Regions from separate parts of the Priestia sp. YIM B13551 genome, predicted to be linked through region 1. Evidence: riboswitches for the same ligand, from Rfam matches in the RefSeq annotation. Region 1 holds a riboswitch; each other region holds the start of a gene.
The links. Region 1 has a riboswitch for S-adenosylmethionine ahead of ACFX4N_RS03440 (Na+/H+ antiporter NhaC family protein). Riboswitches for the same ligand answer to the same signal wherever they lie in the genome.
Positions count from the first base shown of each region.

Region 2: linked by a shared signal. The riboswitch ahead of ACFX4N_RS07680 (trans-sulfuration enzyme family protein) and the one ahead of ACFX4N_RS03440 (Na+/H+ antiporter NhaC family protein) in region 1 are both predicted to bind S-adenosylmethionine.
Region 3: linked by a shared signal. The riboswitch ahead of ACFX4N_RS08755 (hypothetical protein) and the one ahead of ACFX4N_RS03440 (Na+/H+ antiporter NhaC family protein) in region 1 are both predicted to bind S-adenosylmethionine.
Region 4: linked by a shared signal. The riboswitch ahead of ACFX4N_RS08295 (bifunctional homocysteine S-methyltransferase/methylenetetrahydrofolate reductase) and the one ahead of ACFX4N_RS03440 (Na+/H+ antiporter NhaC family protein) in region 1 are both predicted to bind S-adenosylmethionine.

Region 1 is NZ_JBHZOX010000001.1:663,939-667,147, reverse strand. Features, by position in the region: gene ACFX4N_RS03450 (ABC transporter ATP-binding protein) at 1-646, shown strand, start outside; gene ACFX4N_RS03445 (ABC transporter permease) at 639-1,406, shown strand; SAM riboswitch class I at 1,508-1,614, shown strand; gene ACFX4N_RS03440 (Na+/H+ antiporter NhaC family protein) at 1,701-3,011, shown strand; gene ACFX4N_RS03435 (hypothetical protein) at 3,051-3,179, opposite strand.
Region 2 is NZ_JBHZOX010000001.1:1,513,443-1,516,651, forward strand. Features, by position in the region: gene ACFX4N_RS07675 (trans-sulfuration enzyme family protein) at 1-584, opposite strand, end outside; gene ACFX4N_RS07680 (trans-sulfuration enzyme family protein) at 568-1,713, opposite strand; SAM riboswitch class I at 1,785-1,902, opposite strand; gene ACFX4N_RS07685 (hypothetical protein) at 2,069-2,731, opposite strand; gene ACFX4N_RS07690 (spore coat protein) at 2,801-3,209, opposite strand, start outside.
Region 3 is NZ_JBHZOX010000001.1:1,723,783-1,726,991, forward strand. Features, by position in the region: gene ACFX4N_RS08750 (M20/M25/M40 family metallo-hydrolase) at 1-753, opposite strand, end outside; gene ACFX4N_RS08755 (hypothetical protein) at 1,223-1,465, opposite strand; SAM riboswitch class I at 1,533-1,634, opposite strand; gene ACFX4N_RS08760 (M20 peptidase aminoacylase family protein) at 1,698-2,852, opposite strand; gene ACFX4N_RS08765 (GNAT family N-acetyltransferase) at 2,900-3,209, opposite strand, start outside.
Region 4 is NZ_JBHZOX010000001.1:1,628,939-1,632,147, forward strand. Features, by position in the region: gene ACFX4N_RS08290 (YkvI family membrane protein) at 1-941, opposite strand, end outside; SAM riboswitch class I at 1,286-1,392, shown strand; gene ACFX4N_RS08295 (bifunctional homocysteine S-methyltransferase/methylenetetrahydrofolate reductase) at 1,500-3,209, shown strand, end outside.

The DNA.
Region 1 (3,209 bases):
TTATGATTATCTGACGGGCTATCAAAATTTAAAACACTTTGCGAATATGCATGAAGGGATCACATCAGAACGCTTGGATGAAGTGATTGCTTTAGTAAAGCTTGAAAACAGCATTCATGCAAAAGTGAAGACGTATTCTCTTGGGATGAGACAGCGTTTAGGAGTGGCTCAAGCTATTTTACATAAGCCTGCATTGCTTTTATTAGACGAACCAACAAATGGTCTAGACCCAGCGGGAATGAGAGAATTTCGTACATATTTACAAACGCTTTGCAGGGAAGAAGGAATTTCAATCTTAATCGCGAGCCACTTATTAAAAGAAGTAGAAGCACTATGTGACCGCGTTGGCATTATTCAAGACGGTGAGTTAAAAGCCATTCAAGATCTATCTCCAAATCGTCAAGATCAAGGAATGTACGTAGAATTTGAAGTGTCTGATGCGCAAAAAGCAGCGGATCTTTTATCACAAGAATTTGAAGTAACGATGAGATCACATAGTATCGACGTGGCGATTGTAAAAGAACAAATTCCAGCTGTGAATAGAAAATTAGTGGACAGCGATATTTTAGTCTACCGAATCACTCCTGTGTATGAGACGCTTGAAGATTCGTTTATGTCCGTTACGGAAGGAGAGCACCATGCTTAAGTTAATTCAAAATGAACATATGAAATGGTTTCATAAAAGAAGTACAAAAGTCACGTTTATTACAATCGGTATTTTAACTCTTTGTATGGCTCTTTTAATGAAGAAAGTAGCAAACAGTGCGGGAACGGAAGACAACATTTTGAACTTCCTGTCATTTAGTTCAGGTATGCTCATTCTTGTTCAATTTTTTGCTCTTGCTGTTGGAGGGTCAATGGTTGCAAAAGAGTTTGAGGCAGGTACCATTAAGCTTCTTTTAATTCGCCCTGCTAGACGTTCAACGATTTTAGCATCCAAGTACCTAACCCTCATTTTAATTAGCTTGTATTATTTACTGAGCTATTTGCTTTTTTCGTTTGTATGGGGAGCCTTGTTCTTTGGATTTACCAGTCTAGAAGGAGATGCGCAGCTGCTTAAAAACATTACGCTTACGTATGACAGTGCGTATATGGAAACGTTTATGATGATGACGTTCGCATTCATGCTGTCGTCTTTATTTAGAAACAGCGCGCTTGCTTCAAGTCTAGCTATTGTCGTAAGTATCGGCGCGAAAGCTGTAACAGGACTAGTATCAGAGTTAGGCTTATGGTGGGGGAAATTTTTATTATTTGCCAACACGAACTTTGTGCAGTATATGGACGGAATGAAACCGCTGTTTGACGGCATGACGATTCCATTTTCAATCTTCGTCTTAGTCGCGCATTTTGTCTTCTTTATGGGCGTAGCTTGGGCAGCGTTTTTAAAACGAGACGTAGCTAATTGATGTGAGAATTTTCGCACTATATATTTTTCTGAAATAGCATTTGACAATTAAATAAAAAGAGATTACAGTAGTGAAAGACTATTTTTAAAACAACTATAAACTTCTTATCAAGAGAGACGGAGGGACTGGCCCTATGATGTCTCGGCAACTGGCTGTACGCAGTGCGGTGCCAAATCCAGCAGACGATGTTTCGTTTGGAAGATGAGAAGGGTAATCTTATGATACAAAATAAGAGACCTCTTCTTATCAATAAGAAGAGGTCTTTTTTTATTACGTAAACAAGAGGTGTTAAGAATGGAACAACAAAAAGGAAACGGCTGGGCGCTGTTACCGCTGGGCGTCTTTTTAGTCCTGTTTGTCGGATCAGGAATTATAACGGGAGACTTTTATAAGCTGCCTGTATTAGTAGCCATTATCATTGCAGCCATTGTGGCGCTGGCTATGAACCGCAAAGATTCACTTAATGTAAAAGTGGAGCGTTTTGCTAAAGGAGCAGGACATCCTGATATCATTATTATGGTGCTTATTTTTATTTTAGCAGGTGCTTTTTCTGAAGTCGCTAAAGGCATGGGAGCTGTGGATTCAACGGTAAACTTAGCGCTTTCTGTGCTTCCGCAAAGCTTAGTCGTAGCAGGAATCTTTGTTATTGGCGCATTCATTTCAATTTCGATGGGAACATCAATGGGAACAATTGCTGCGCTGGGACCTATCGCTGTAGGAATCAGTGAGCAAGCGCATGTTTCTGTTACATTGGCAATAGCCGGTGTGATTGGCGGTGCAATGTTTGGTGATAATTTATCTGTTGTCTCTGATACAACGATTGCGGCAGTTCGTACGCAAAAAACAAATATGACAGATAAATTGAAAGTAAACTTTTTTATCGTACTTCCTGCAGCGATTGTTACAGTGATTCTATTGCTTGTAATGACGCTAGGAAACACGTCATCAGTAGAAATTAAAGATTTCAGCTGGTTTAAAATCTTGCCTTATATCGGCGTACTCATTGCTGCAGTATTTGGTGCAAACGTATTAAGCATTTTAACCGGAGGAATTGTGCTAGCCGGCGTGATTGGATTAGCTGACGGAAGCTACACGCTTTCTTCTCTTGCTAAAACTGTGACAGAAGGTATTGGCGGAATGTCAGAGTTAATTATTTTATCTCTGTTAATTGGCGGAATGGTTGAGCTTATTCGCTATAATGGCGGTATTCAGTTCTTATTGAATTTATTAACACGACGCATTCAAACAAAAAAAGGCGGAGAATTCAGCATCGCCGGATTGGTAAGTTTAACTAATTTAGCGACGGCTAATAACACGATTTCAATTATTACAGCAGGTCCGTTAGCAAAAGAAATCTCTGATAAGTATTCAATTGATAATCGTAAATCAGCCAGTCTGCTGGACTTGTTTTCATGCAGCGTTCAAGGGCTTATCCCTTACGGCGCACAAATGCTTCTCGCAGCAGGATTTGCTAAAGTTTCACCGATTGAGATTATTCCATTTACATTCTATCCAATGTTAACAGCGGTTTGCGGAATCATTGCGATTGTAATTGGATTTCCTCGTTTAAATAAAAAGTCTAAGTCATCTAAAGAAGCTGCGTAATATGAAACCCTTAAAAAGAATGTTCTTTTTAAGGGTTTTTTACTGTTTGAAAAAATCAGTCGGCTTTTCTTCATCTAACTCCTTCCAAAGCGTCTCATTTTGTTTAAGTGCATAAGCCGCTCCTCCAATTTCAATTCCGCATAATAAAATAAATAATAAAATACCCATGAAATGACCTCCTTACGTAAATGAATAAAA
Region 2 (3,209 bases), 850 kb from region 1:
ATATTTACACCAAGGTCAATCGGCTGCTGTAGATAAGGTGTTAAAAACGTGTTATCCACAATTGTAAGGAGATTGCGCTCCTTCGCCAAACTTGCTACTGCTTTAATATCCGTTACCTGTAAAAATGGATTTGAAGGGCTTTCGATATAAATAGCTCTCGTATCTTTTGTGATAGCTTCTTCTACTTTCTCAACCTTCGTTGTATCAACAAAAGTTGTTTTGATACCAAACTTTGAAAATAACCGTGTTAATACACGATATGTCCCGCCGTACGTATCGTGTGAAACTAAAATTTCATCCCCTGATTCAAAAATAGATAACACCGATGAGATAGCAGCCATACCTGATGAAAAAGCAAAACCAGCGTATCCATTTTCTAGATGAGCAATGGTGTTTTCTAAAGCCTCACGAGTTGGATTTCCTGAACGAGAATAGTCATAGCGGCCGTTGTTCGTCTCATCTTCTTGGTTAAATGTAGATACCTGATAAATAGGTACGTTAACCGCTCCAAAATGACCGTCAATTCCTGTATTTGCATGAATTAAGTTCGTACCGAATCTATGTTTATTATTGTTGGTATGCATCAAATGCCTCCTTCAAATCTTTAATTAAATCATCTGCGTGCTCAATTCCAACTGATAATCGCAGTAAACAGTTTGTTACTCCGACACGATTTCGAATTTCCTCGGGAATATCAGCGTGTGTTTGACGAGCTGGGAATGTCATTAAACTTTCCACGCCTCCTAAGCTTTCTGCAAATGTAATAACTTTAACATTTTCCAAAAGCGTGGACACGATGTCAGGGTGTGAGACAGCAAAAGAAATCATGCCTCCAAATCCAGTCGCTTGTTTCTTCATGATTTCATAGCCTGGATGTGTTTCAAGACCAGGGTAATACACTTTTTCTACGAGATCATGAGCAGTAAGCCAATTTGCAATTTTCAGTGCGTTTTCGTTATGCTTTTCCATACGAAGCGCTAGCGTCTTAACACCGCGCAACAACAACCAGCTATCTTGTGGACCTAAGACTGCCCCAGCTGCATTTTGATAAAAACGAATTTTCTCTCCTAAGCTACTACATCGAGCGACTACAAGACCAGCAACTACATCATTATGACCCCCAATGTATTTGCTCGCACTATGTATCACAATATCTGCTCCAAGCTCTAAAGGACGCTGATAGTAAGGGGACATGAATGTATTGTCAACGATAGTAAGCAAATCATGCTGTTTAGCTAACGCAATTGCTTCGGGCAAATCAGTCACGTGCATCATTGGATTTGTAGGTGTTTCAATAAATAAAGCTTTCGTGTTGGGACGAAGCGCATCTTTTACTTGCTCGAGATGGGCTGTGTTGACGTACGAAACAGTAATTCCTTGCTCTGAAAAGATTTCATTTAGTACTCGGTACGTTCCTCCGTATAAATCCTCTGATACAATTAAATGATCTCCGTTTTTAAATAGTGCTAAAACTGCCATTACACCCGCCATTCCTGAAGCGAATGCTACTCCTACTTCTCCTTTTTCTAAAGCAGCAATTGCTTCTTCCAATGCTGTACGAGTAGGATTTGCCGTACGTGCATAGTCAAATCCTGTACTTTGCCCTAAAGCAGGATGAGCAAATGTTGATGCTTGATAAATGGGTGTTGTAATAGAACCTGTTGAAGGGTCACGACCTACTCCTGAACGAACTAATAAAGTTTCAATTTTCATCTATTTCTCTCCTTAACTCAAAATAAAAAACACTCTTCACAGATGGAAGAGTGTTCGTTTATACACGATTTCTCTCATCTGTTAGAACAATACTGATGTTCCACAGGAATTAGCACCGTTCAAATGAATGTTTCATTTGATGGTTGCCGGGCATCGTAGGGCCAGTCCCTCCGCCACTCTTGATAAGAGTTCTATATAATTGTTGGTGGTTAACGTTTGTTGTTAATAACTTTAATAAAGATTTTCTTTATTGTCAACATAATTTTCTAAAAAATTTAAATCATCTCATTTGTTTATTCAATATACTTGTCCTGATAAGCACATTAAAAAAGAGACGACAGCGAGGTCTCTTTTTCTAAGGCAAGTGCACAGATTTTACGTGAGCTAACTTCCAATACATACTTTCTCCATTTGCCGTAATTAGTTCAACAATATTATTAGAAACTTCTTTAAGTACGCCAATTTTTTCTGATTGATCCCCTAAATCTAATACGACCAGTTGATTTTCATATTTTTTAAGCTGCTCTTCAAAGTTTCTGACAAAAGGTGCAGAGGCAGGCCTTACTGGAAGCTCTTTGTCACTTAAAGAATAAGGGGTTAACTCATTACTGTAAGGAGTAAGCCATTTCAAATGATGCAGAGAAACAAAGACATTTTTATACACTGGAGAATAAAACACAAGATAATCATTCAGCACGCTTGTGATATAACCATGCAATGATTTCCCTCCCGTTACATAAATTTCAATAAATTTCCCTTTTGCCTGCTGTAAAATATTACGATAAGAAATCCGCTGACTTTCTTCTATTAAGTTCTCTTCTATTTCACGTAAAACCGTATAGTCTTCTTCCGATACTTCCCGCAAACAATGCATGTGTAAAAGAGGAATATACAAATAATCATGTCCATTATACAAAACCATAATATCTAATCCAAGATCAATAAGTCTGCCAACAAATGTCGTTTTACCTGAAATATCTAATTCCACAATTTTATTGATATAATGATTCATACTCATTCTCATTTTCCTCCTTTTCCCTATATGATAGAAAAGGTGCTTTATAAGCACCTTTTATGTTCCATTTCATCATGCTTTCCAACGATAATTTTTCGTTTTAATAACTTTCTCGCTTGGTGCTGAAGAGCGTGAACCCGTACGGCGTCCTCGAGAGCGATCGTCTGTACGTCCTCCTGTGCGACGTCCTGTACGGCCTCCCGTGCGGCTTCCTGTGCGTCCTCCCGTACGGCTTCCTGTACGTTCTTCTGTAGACTTTGCAGCTGCAGTCTCTCCATTTTCTTCTGTTTGCTCGTTATTTTGATTGTTGTCGTTTTGCTTAAAAGCTCCTTTTGCTCCTACACAAATGGTTTTAACGTGTCTTGGCTGTAAGCGTAATACTTGATTATTCTGAACAAGTGTAAATGTGCCGTTTAGACTTTGTACTAACACGCCCTCTACCGCTTCAGGTCCTCCATTGTTGATAGATACCCATTTATGA
Region 3 (3,209 bases), 1.1 Mb from region 1:
TAGTAAATTAGCATTTAAACCAGCTAGCGGTTCCCCTACATGAGTTTCTTTTCCATAACACAAAAAGCTTGGCATGATCTTCCCAATCGATCCTGAGTACACATAGTTCGTTTGATCTCCAGGATAGCGGCTGAACACTGGTTCTGCATTTAGCATGAGAGAAAAATCCAGCTGATGTTTGCGGGCAAGTTCTAAAAGAACAGGCACTGCTTTTCTCATCCCAAGCGAATTTACTTCTTCATCCGGCACCGACAGCAGCAGGATGTTTCCGTCAAACTCTCCGTTGCATGCTCGTTCAACCATACTGATATGCAGGGCAATGCCTGCTTTCATGTCCATCGTTCCTCTGCCAAAAAGCCAGTCTCCTTTTATCATATCCTTTTGTACGTGCGCCGGAACTTGTTCCATATGGTTATAAAAAGTACTCGTTAATGTATCAGCGTGAAAAGCATCCTTTTTCCACTGTCCATAATCTTGTACATCCACTACATCGTAATGACTTACTAGTACAACTGTTTTATTCGTATTTTTCCCTTGAACAAAAGCTGTGACAATCGACCGTCCGTCTCCTGTTGAATGAAGCTCGACTTGCTCGTTTTTTTGAAAGTAAGGCAGCTTCAATAAATAAGACGCTATCGATTCAGCCATTTCCACTTCTGCCATCGTTCCTGTCACGCTAGGTATAGAAACCAATTCGCTTACAAGTTTTTTTAACTGTTCTTTTGTTTGATACAAAGATGTTTTGTTCGACATACCCTTCATCTCTTTCCTTTTTCTAAATTTTCTATCAAACAAAACCATTCGTCAATCCCTTTGACAGAGACTCTTTCATTCTATCCCTATGTATCATAGTATGGCGCTGCCTTTACGCACATGATAAAAAAAGAGTGCGCGGCTAGGGATAGCACCGCACACTCTTTTTTTACTTTTCGTCATCTTCTAAAAAGTCTAGGATACGATCAATAAGCTGTTCGCTTCCTGCATCGTTTCCGTGTTCAAGAGACATTTCCATTTCAATGCTCCTTTCATAAAATATTCTTGTTTTATAACATACCACAATTCATTTCGAATGTAACCTTTAATTTGCGTAAAAATTTCGACAATTTATGATTAATTTTAAAACCTAGTGAGTATTGATTATACCCACCAGATTCTTTGCTTGTCAAAAACCATGCTTTCTATTTAAAAACACTTAAAAAATAGAGGCGCGAGCAGACTTCTTCTATAAAAGACAGCCTACTCGCTCAAGCTTGGAACAGCATGATGAATAAATTTCTAGTTCATTTGCTTTTTGTACATCTTTAATATCTATGCCTACAGCATATGTACGAACATGGTTTTCGACCACAATTTCATAAAATGTTTCTAATTCGCGATAAGCTACTTGATAATGCTTTCCTAATAATTTCACTGCTTCCTTTAATGCTTTCTCTCCTGTATGTGCTGCAACTGCTGTATGACTCATAAAACCCTCTCCTTTTAGAAAAATAAAAAAACTCATTTTGCTTTGATGCAAAATGAGTTTTTCACCCGTTTTATCACCCAAAGCACATGCTTTGCTGGTAGGAGCACCTTACATTCGTAGGTTGCTGTGGAGTCAAAGAGCCAGATCTCTCGTCCACTCGTGATAACTTTTTTAATTTAAAATTTATTTTATCAAACAATTCCATCCCCGTAAATAGAAAAATAAAAATATTTTAATTTTTTTGGTAATGGAATGAATTCAAAAAATGAAAGCTTAGATTAGCAAAATAAGAAGCTGCTACAAGTAATGCCTCTTCATTTAATGAAAAAGAAGGATGGTGCCATTCATATTCTCCAGCTGTACCCATCCATACAAAAAATCCTGGTACATGCTGCTGATATACGGCAAAATCTTCTCCTCCAGGCGATTGTTCAGCTTCTACGACTTGATAACTAAGATCCTCTGCCGCTTTAGTAACTAGTTTTTCCAGCGTATCATCATTGTTTACTACAGGAAGATATGGATACCATTTAACGTCTACTGAAGCCCCGAAAGCTGCGCCAATCCCTTCAGCAGTTCGTTTCATAAGAGCCGGTATTTTTTCTCTCGCTTCTTCTTGAAAGGTACGCACAGTTCCTTCAAGCGTTACTTTGTCAGGAATGACGTTCCACGAGCTCCCTCCATGGATTTGAGTTATGCTGACAACAACATTTTGAAAGGGGCTGAGATTACGGCTGACAATGGTTTGTAAACTAGTAACAATTTGACCAGCAGCAGCAATCGGATCTATTGTTTTTTCAGGAATACCCGCGTGACCTCCTACTCCTTTGACGTCAATTTCAAAACGATCAACACTTGCCATTAAAGGTCCCGGTTTAATACCAATGGTTCCTACAGGAAGATCCGGTTTGTTATGCATCCCAAATATCGCTTCCACTCCTTCGAGCACACCTTTTTCAACTAGCATTTTTGCCCCAGAAGCCGTTTCTTCGGCTGGCTGAAAGATAAATCGAACCGTACCGCAAAGCTCCTGCTGACGCTCTTTAAGAAGGATAGCTGCTCCGATTATAGAAGCCGTATGAAAATCATGGCCGCATGCGTGCATAACACCGTTCACTTCAGAAGCAAATGGCAGATTGGTTTTTTCTTCAATTGGCAGCGCATCAATATCAGCTCGAATAGCGATAATAGGTCCCGGCTTTCCTCCCACAATTTCTGCTACTGCTCCTACGTCTAATTGGAATTCATCCGCTATAGAAATATCATAGTGTTTTAACCACTTTTTAATACGTTTAGTTGTTTCATATTCTTTCATTGAAAGTTCTGGAAACCGGTGCAGCTCACGGCGTATGTCTATTAGCTCGTTTAGTAGTAATTGATCGGTCATATTTATCACTCTTTCACATTTCTTAATTTGGATCACTTCTCTATCTTTTACGACAAATAGTGTACCTCATTGAATTTTTTATAAAGAAATACGGTCGTATAACCTTCTGCAAGGTGCTTTTCTTTAGCTTGAACATATCCTTTTCGTTCATACATCTCAACTAACCAAGGATGTTCTTTTGCTGTTCCTAAAGACACACCTGGTGATTTAAACGTATTTTTTATTACCTCTTCCTCTACTAGATGCAGCAGCTTAGAACCAACGCCTTTCCTGGCAAACGACGGGTCCACTGCAAACCACCAAAGATGCGGAACAGCAAACGGACCTGGATGTTCTCCCCAAGGCATTCGTATAGAT
Region 4 (3,209 bases), 960 kb from region 1:
TATCCGAATTGCCCAATAATAAAGCAGGCCAAGATAATAAACGCAAAAGCTTGTTTGTCATTCAGGGGAAGAAATGACTGAAGCTGCTTAGCGATTCCAAATACATTTCCAATCAATGTAGTAAAAATCTCGCCTAACACAACTACCGTAAATAAAACATTCACCCACGCTGAGATATTTTTAACAACGGCACTCATCGGAATATCAAGTTGAAATGAATAAGGCAAATTGGAAAGGGCAAGATGAGTAGAAACAAGCATAAACGTAAGTACACACCCTCCTATTACGGCCCCTTTTTTAATCACGCTCCTATCTTTCACGGAGCTTCCTAATGGAACCAAAACGGCCTGAGCCAAAGCTAGATTTAGGGAAATATATAAAAAGGGACTAACCGCCCACTTCCACTGCGTGACGAGCGTTAGATCCGGCTTCGTTTGAATCAGTGAGAAATAGCTGATATTTGGCACAAAGATGATAAAAGCAAATGAAAGCATCATCGGCACAACAAGAGAATTAACCATTAAAATACCGTTAATTCCTTTTGCGATAAATATATAAGTTAAAACAATTGTAAAAATCATCCCAACAGGAGGCCACAGTCCAAACTGCTCTTTTCCTATTGCCCCCGTACTAGCTAGCATGACTGAAGTTACTCCAAATAAAATGACAATCATTACACCGTTTACCGCTTTTCCAAGCACATCACCAAATAAATATGTATTAAGCTGCTGATAAGAAGAAGCCCCAATTGCGTGCGAAAGCAGCATCATTTTTGAACCTAGCCAAATAAAAAACAAGCCGCTGACCAAAATTCCGACCATTCCAAGTTCCCCGTACTGTGTAAAAAATTGAACGATTTCCTTGCCTGTTGCAAAACCGGCTCCTACAACGGTGCCTACATACGTAGCAGCAACCTGCAGCGTGAGTTTCCACCTTTTCATGCCCATCACCCTTCTACCCTTCATAGTTCACTATATGTAGAAACGATTAAAAAAAGACGAGCCTTTTTATGTGTAAATCTACGCATATCCCAGCGCTTGTGCCTTTTCGTTTATTTTTTATTTTTCATTTTCTTTTTGTATTTCTCACAAAAAACTCCTTAACCCCTAACATAACAGTCATTTTTAAACAAAATATACGGATATTTTCCCTTTAGCTTTTAAATTCCCCTCAATATTTGCTGGAAATTCACAATTTACTGTTGTATAATTTCTAAAAATCAGATAAATTATTAAATAAGTATTCTTTCTATTTAAAAAAATATGTTTCAATTATATACAATTGATTCTTATCATGAGAGGTGGAGGGACTGGCCCTTTGAAACCTCAGCAACCAGTCGTTAGAGACATGGTGCTAAATCCAGCAAGCAATTTATTGCTTGGAAGATAAGAAGGCGAAAAAAGTCTTCTTCTTAAGAAGACTTTTTCTATTTTATCGGCATATTGCATAAAACGAATCACTCGTGAAATAGAAGCGGAACAATTTAAGGAGGTTTTGACATGGGGTTACTTGAAGATTTAAAGTCTAAAATTTTAATTGGGGATGGTGCCACTGGTACCCTCCTTTACTCACACGGTATTGACAGCTGTTTTGAAGAACTAAACATCACCAAACCAGAAGAGGTTTCTCGTATTCACAGAGCCTATGTAGAAGCTGGTGCAAACGTTATTCAAACAAATACGTACGCTGCTAATTATCAAAAACTTGCCCGTTATGGATTAGAAGATTCAGTCAAAGACATCAATGTTGCTGGTGTAAAATTAGCGAAACAAGCTGCAAAAGATAAGGCTTACGTGGTTGGTACACTCGGCGGAATTCGTTCTTTCCAAAAAAACGCTATTAGTTTAGAAGAGGTTAAGCGAAGCATTCGTGAACAAATGTTTTGGCTTTTAAATGAAGGCGTGGATGGCCTTTTATTTGAAACATACTATGATTTCGAAGAATTAAAGACCGTTCTTACACTGGCAAGAAAAGAAACGGATAAGCCTATTATTACCCACGTTTCCCTGCATGATATTGGCGTGCTGCAAGATGGCCGTCCTTTAGCAGATGCATTAAAAGAATTAGAAGCGTTGGGAGCAGATGTTGTCGGGCTAAACTGCCGCTTAGGTCCTTATCATATGATTCAGTCTCTTGAAGAAGTACCGCTTCCTGATCGTGCTTTCTTATCTGCTTACCCTAATGCCAGCCTTCCGGCGTATGTGGAAGGAAAGCTGGAATATGAAACTAATGAAGACTACTTTGTAGAAAGCGCGCGTTTATTCCGCGAACAAGGGGTTCGCTTAATTGGAGGATGCTGCGGTACAACACCAGCTCACGTACGCGCAATGTCATCTGCCTTAAAAGACCTGCCTCCGATTACAAGCAAAGTCGTTAAAATGAGACCAGCCGTTACGGTTCAAGAGCGTGAGCAGCAGGATAAACCTCATATGCATGAAATTGTGAAGAAGCGCCGCTCGGTTATCGTCGAGCTAGATCCGCCTAAACAGCTTGGTCCGACGAAATTTTTAGAAGGCGCAAAAGCACTTGATAAAGTCGGCGTAGATGCTATTACATTAGCTGATAATTCTCTTGCCTCACCTCGCATCAGCAACTTGGCAATGGCAACACTGATGCAGCAAGAAACAAAAGCACGACCGCTTATTCATATTACCTGTCGCGACCGAAATTTAATTGGACTTCAATCTCATTTAATGGGACTTCATACGCTAGGAATGAATCAAGTGCTTGCAATTACCGGTGATCCGTCAAAAGTTGGCGATTTCCCTGGCGCCACTTCGGTCTACGATTTATCTTCATTTGACTTGATTAGTTTAATCGCTCAGTTTAATGAAGGACTATCTTATTCCGGTAAACCGCTTGGTCAAAAAACCAATTTTTCCATCGCAGCTGCCTTTAATCCAAACGTGCGTCACTTAGACCGAGCCGTTCAGCGTTTGGAAAAGAAAATCGACTGCGGGGCTCACTATTTCATTACTCAGCCTCTCTATTCAACTAAGCAAATTGAAGAGGTATATGAAGCAACCAAACATTTAACAACACCGGTATACATCGGGATCATGCCGTTAACAAGCGCAAGAAATGCTCGATTTATTCACCATGAAGTACCTGGAATTAAATTATCAGAAGATATTCTAGAACGCATGGATGCAACGGGAAATGACCGGATTCGCGGTGAAGTCGAAGGTCTTGCGATTGCAAAAAACTTA